2 regions of the Yersinia sp. SCPM-O-B-9106 (C-191) genome follow, and region 1 is predicted to be linked to the other one. Evidence: predicted binding sites of a transcription regulator. Region 1 holds the regulator's gene; the other holds the start of a gene.

Region 1 (3,217 bases):
ATCCAATAAGGTTTAGGCAGATGAATCAAGGTACCGATGTAACTGCCGGCGGCCAAAGTGACGCCAAGGCGAGCGGCATTCCGCAAGGCACTGGATTTAAAAGATAAATAGCTGGTGAGTGCTGGCCAGAACGGCTGAGATAGCTGGCTGGACATCAAAGCGCGTTCATACTGCGGGCGTTGGTCGCTCAGGATTTGGGTAACATGGCTGATATGGTAATAGAAGAATTGTGCCGCTGGGTTATCCGGATGCTGCTGGGCAATCTCTTCCAGTTCGACCAGCGCATCATCTGCACTGAAATGATTTTTCGCTCGGTGATGATAGAGAATATCATCGGCGATGGTGCGCATTTGCGTCGAGATAACCTGCATATTGCGCTTAAGGACTTTCTCTATCGGGCTTTGGTCAATTAACTCTTGCGTTTTTTCTGACTGACTCACTGCCGCGGTGATGTGTTCCTGTAAATCGAGCGCCATCTGAAACAAGTTCAATAGCCGTTTCCGCTCTTTTTTAGTGGCATTGTCTATCAAGTTAAATTGCTGATAAATCTGATTAATCTTGTCCATTATACCTTGTTGCCGGTCAAGCAACGGCGGTATTGCCTTTTCTAGCGCCACATGTTGACCCAACAAACTGTATTTAGCATCACAATAATCGGCCAACAAATGATAAAGCTGACTCAATGGCTCACGGATCGGCTGGTCTTTACATAACCGGAACCATAGCCAGGTAAATAGGCCATACCAGAGAGTCCCCACGGCACACATCAATGGCGCTTGCCAGATAGGCGTACGGCCTACCATGCTGAGGCTAAAAATAGCGGCGATAAGTGCGGCGGGGAGCAGGCGGCCATTGAGCTGGCTGATAGCGCCACTGACACCCAATATTAATGCCAAGCCAAGCATCACCGCAGGTAATGGAATATCCCACAGCAGCAGTTGTTGAGTCAGAAAACTACTGAAAGTAAAGATAGCCCCGCCGACAATCAGTCGCTGGAAGAAATGTTGATGGGGGGTATCTAGCGCTGCAATATTACAGCAGGCGGGTATCAGGGAGAACATCAACCCCAACCGCAATTCGCCTATCGCGAACCCCAATGCCGCCGGCAAGCAGAGAACAAGTGTCTGGCGGAGTGCATAATTGACTTCAGGATGATAAATAAGCCGTTGCCAATTCATATAGGCCCCAGAGATTTATTAATTACATAACATATACCCAGAAGGCGGCAATTGAGCGAGTCCCCAAGAATCTACTTACTTTAAGGTCAACGACCAGTAAGTGACTGGGGTGACAAATCTGCTGGGAGCAGATTTGAACGCTGCTTGCAGCGGCCTCGCAGAGGCGAGGCCCATGGACGGGCCGAGTAGTGAAAGCAGCCAACACACATGCAGCTTGAAGTATAACGGGTATAGAAGAAAACTGGTGCCGAGGGTATCGGCACCAGTTTATAGGGAATTAACGAGTGCCGTAAACGACAATCGTTTTACCATGCGCGGAGATCAGATTTTGATCTTCTAGCATTTTTAGTATCCGCCCCACAGTTTCGCGGGAACAGCCAACTATTTGACCAATTTCCTGGCGGGTAATCTTTATCTGCATCCCATCTGGGTGGGTCATGGCATCCGGTTGTTTTGCCAGATTAAGCAGCGTTTGTGCAATGCGCCCAGTGGCATCCAGGAAGGCGAGGTTACCCACTTTCTCAGATGTTATCTGTAAGCGATTCGCCATTTGTGACGACAGGCGCATCAAGATATCTGGATTAACCTGAATCAGCTGACGGAATTTTTTGTAAGAAATTTCAGCCACTTCACAGGCGGTTTTTGCCCTAACCCAAGCACTACGTTCTTGGCCTTCTTCAAATAATCCAAGCTCGCCGATGAAATCTCCCTGGTTTAAATAGGAGAGAATCATCTCTTTACCTTCTTCATCTTTGATAAGCACCGCAACGGAGCCTTTCACGATGTAGTAAAGCGTTTCGGCTTTTTCACCTTGGTGAATTAGCGTACTTTTCGATGGATATTTGTGGATATGGCAATGAGGCAGGAACCATTCGAGAGTCGGGTCTGTTTGTGGCTTGCCGAGAACCATTCGCTGTTATCCTCTGTTGTTATCGCAGCCTAACTTAACAGGGCTCAGAGTTCCCTGTACGGCGTGCTTATAAAATACACTTTCATTTAGCATATTAATTTGCTCAACTGCCGAAAGGTATAGCCAAGATGCGTACCGAGTAGAAACCCTTCACTGAGTATTGAGAAGCTACCCTATTTAATTCTAAATACAACACTTTCGGTTCTGTTTGTAGCACAGGATGAGGTCGGTGTCTTGTGTTGTATCGCTTCAGCATGATGAACATCGGGTTACATTGCCAGTTTGTAAATGAAAGGGTAGTCTGAATGAGAAAATTTAACCGGGAGCATGAGTTATGCAAGCACGTGTAAAGTGGGTTGAAGGGCTGACATTTTTAGGTGAATCCGCATCTGGTCATCAAGTTTTAATGGATGGAAATGCAGGAGATAAAGCCCCTAGCCCGATGGAAATGTTGTTAATGTCGGCGGGGGGCTGTAGCGCAATTGATGTCGTTTCCATTTTGCAAAAGGGGCGCAACGATGTGCGCGATTGCGAAGTGACATTAACCTCGCAGCGCCGGGAAGAAGCACCGCGCCTGTTTACCCAAATTAACCTGCATTTTATTGTCAGCGGCAAAGGGTTGACTGATAAAATTGTTGAGCGTGCAGTTGAGCTTTCAGCAGAGAAATATTGCTCGGTTTCTTTGATGTTAGGGAAAGCGGCGACTATTACCCACAGTTTTGAGATCCGCGAAATCGCCTAAATAAATCCTTCGCCCTTGCAGCTGCAGAGTTGCTAACCGCCTACCTGCAGCTCCAAGACAGAAGAATTATCCGATCTTCTTGCCTTCCAGCAATTGCTGCACCAGCGGGGCCATAATCAGCTCCATTGCCAGCCCCATCTTCCCGCCGGGGACAACCAACGTGTTGATATTGGAAATAAAAGACCCTTGCAGCATTGCCAATAAGTAGGGGAAATCGATTTGGTCCAAACCTCGGAAATGAATGACAACAAAACTTTCATCCAGTGAGGGAATGGCTTTAGCAGCAAATGGGTTTGAGGTATCGACGGTCGGCACGCGCTGAAAGTTAATGTGGGTGCGCGAGAACTGCGGCGTAATGTAGCTAATGTAATCGTCCATGGAGCGCAC
Region 2 (3,217 bases), 1.3 Mb from region 1:
ACTGATTTCTGGTGCGGCAATTCGCATGGAAGGACAAGTGAGTGTCTTTACATATCAAGAGGATAAACCTTGCTATCGCTGTCTCAGCCGCTTGTTTGGTGATAACGCTCTGACCTGTGTTGAGGCCGGAGTAATGGCTCCATTGGTGGGTATTATTGGTAATTTGCAGGCGATGGAAACGATAAAACTACTGGCTGATTATGGTCAGGTGATTTCAGGCCGCATATTAATGTATGACGCCATGACGGCAGAGTTTCGCAGTTTAAAGCTGGTAAAAGATGCCAAATGTGAGGTTTGCGGTCAAGACTGATGAGATATGGGCATAAAAAAAGCTGATGCATTGCATCAGCTTTCTTATCAACACTCAATCAAATAATCAGGACTGAATACCTTGGCTACGCAGATAATCTTCGTAGTTACCGGTAAAGTCGATCAGCTTGCTTGGTGTCATTTCAATCACTCTGGTCGCCAATGAACTCACAAACTCACGGTCATGAGAAACGAAGATTAACGTGCCTTCGTACATTTCCAATGCCATGTTAAGAGCTTCAATCGATTCCATATCCAAATGGTTAGTTGGCTCATCCATTACCAGAATGTTAGGCCGCTGCATCATCAGCTTACCAAACAGCATCCGTCCTTTCTCACCACCAGACAAGACCTGTACTTTTTTCTTGATATCGTCCTGGCTAAACAGCAAACGGCCCAGCACACTGCGCACAGCCTGCTCGTCATCTTTTTCCTGTTTCCACTGACTCATCCAGTCAAATACCGTCAGATCGATTTCAAAATCGCTGGCGTGATCCTGTGCATAGTAGCCGATCTTACTGTTTTCAGACCATTTTACGGTACCCGCATCCGGCTCATAATCCCCTACCAACGTTTTCAGCAAAGTAGATTTACCGATACCGTTCGGCCCGAGGATCGCCACTTTCTCACCCACTTCCAGCCGCAGATCCAGCTTTTTAAACAGTGGGCCGTTATCAAAACCTTTGGTTAGCAATTCAACTTCCAGTGCATTACGGAACAGCTTTTTATCCTGATCAAAGCGGATAAACGGGTTCTGGCGGCTGGAGGCTTTCACTTCATCAAGCTGAATTTTATCAATTTGACGAGCGCGTGAAGTTGCCTGTTTGGATTTCGAAGCGTTGGCACTAAAGCGGCTAACGAAAGATTGTAACTCAGAGATCTGGGCCTTTTTCTTGGCGTTATCAGAGAGCAGACGATCGCGAGCTTGAGTCGCCGCCGTCATGTATTCATCATAGTTACCCGGATAAACGCGCAGTTCGCCGTAATCTAAATCCGCCATGTGAGTACACACCATATTCAGGAAGTGGCGGTCATGGGAAATAATGATCATGGTGCTGTTACGTTCGTTTAGAATTTGTTCCAACCAACGGATAGTATCGATATCCAAGTTGTTGGTAGGTTCGTCGAGTAACAAAATTTCCGGATCGGAGAACAAGGCCTGTGCCAGCAATACACGCAATTTGAAGCCGGGAGCGATTTCGCTCATCAGACCATAATGTTGTTCAACCGGAATACCGACACCGAGCAACAATTCACCAGCACGGGCTTCTGCACTGTAACCATCCATTTCACCATAAGCCACTTCTAGATCAGCGACTTTATAGCCGTCTGCTTCGCTCATTTCGGCCATGGCGTAAATACGATCGCGCTCTTCTTTTACTTCCCACAGTTCGCCGTGACCCATAATAACGGTGTCGAGCACTGTGTTGTTTTCAAAGGCGAATTGGTCCTGACGTAACTTACCCAGGCGCTCATTCGGGTCAAGGAATACGTTACCACCGCTGGGTACTAAATCACCGCCAAGGATTTTCATGAAAGTGGATTTACCACAACCATTAGCACCGATTAGGCCATAGCGATTACCGCCACCGAATTTTACTGAGATGTTTTCAAACAGCGGCTTGCTGCCGAATTGCATGGTGATATTGTTAGTACTTAGCACAGAGCTCGCTCTCGATTGGATTACTGAATAGGGATATTCAAGAATTATAGAAAATGTGATTCGGCGCGCATTATGCCACAAGATGGCAAGAGTATCGCCTCCAGTTTGCATGAAATCTCAGCAAGAGTGGAAAAGCGGGTGAGATTAAGGCTAAAAGCTGGGGTACAGTTTAACCGCAGCGTTTTATATCAATGTGCCATTTGCTGAGTAAGCATATGAAATCTTATCGCTAACTCATCTTATCCTGAACTTGATAAATAAAAGAGGCTATATTGCACGACCAATACAATATAGCCCTCCGCCCTGACTCCCACATAACCTACTACCCTATAACCACTTCGGATTTCGGGTAAACGAGATGGTTAGCCAGCGATGCGGCCCAGATTCACCAATTGCGCGGGATATCTCATCGCGTATTTGGTCAAAATAAGATACACCGCTATTCTCCATTTCAGGTGGAATAACCACATGAATCTCAACAAACAAACCTCGACCAATGCGAGTAGCGTAATGTGAATAATCTATAAATTGATATTTCGCCATTAGCTTATCCATTATATTTTCCATGGAAGCATCCAGCGTATCCGGTGTCATTTGTAATACTTCACGGACGGCGGCAATGACGGTTTTTATCGGAACGGTTATCAATATCAGTGTTAACAGCGCCAATACACTAGGGTCAGTATAAACGATCAAATGCTCATAGCGGGTGCCTTCCATACTCCAGGAAAGCAAAAAGGCCACTAATAAAGCCGAGCTGATACACGCCGACATCAGCCAACTTTTGGTATCTAATGCGATTAACTCAGACTTAACGCGTTTATTTAAACGACGTTGCTTTAGGAAGATAGTAAAACAGAAAATGCTGACTACCAGAGCATACACAATCGCCCAACCTAGCTCTAATTCACGCCCGCCATCAATAATGCCTTTAATCGCGTTAACAAAAGCATACAAACAGAGGAAGGCCAGTAAACTACCATTAAAAGCCAAGACTAGCGGCTCTACATGCCAAAAACCATATTGAAAACGCCGGCTGTTCGGTTGACCCAACAATCGGGATACTAATAGAGATAAACTGCACATCCCTGCGTCTAAAGCAGAGAACATACCATCGAAAATAATCGACATAGACCCACAGACAATACCAAAAACAATCCCCATGATAGCAATGAATAAAGTACAAAAAATCGAACGTCGTAAAATCTGCTGTTCAAGTTTAGTATCGTGCAGCATCGGTGCTGC

The links. The regulator CRP, encoded in region 1, controls carbon source genes, mostly activating them, when cyclic AMP is high. The targets are predictions, from matches to a motif close to ATGTGANNNNNNTCACAT.
Region 2: a site for CRP is predicted at 2,026-2,043, ahead of OP863_RS07165 (ABC-F family ATPase). Genes of this name have one in related genera too.

What each region holds. Positions count from the first base shown of each region.
Region 1 covers NZ_CP110791.1:279,642-282,858, forward strand. The annotation lists gene OP863_RS01085 (YccS/YhfK family putative transporter) at 1-1,178, opposite strand, end outside; gene crp (cAMP-activated global transcriptional regulator CRP) at 1,456-2,088, opposite strand; gene OP863_RS01095 (OsmC family protein) at 2,423-2,830, shown strand; gene OP863_RS01100 (phosphoribulokinase) at 2,897-3,217, opposite strand, start outside.
Region 2 covers NZ_CP110791.1:1,554,730-1,557,946, reverse strand. The annotation lists gene moeB (molybdopterin-synthase adenylyltransferase MoeB) at 1-310, shown strand, start outside; gene OP863_RS07165 (ABC-F family ATPase) at 377-1,972, opposite strand; gene OP863_RS07160 (cation diffusion facilitator family transporter) at 2,300-3,217, opposite strand, start outside.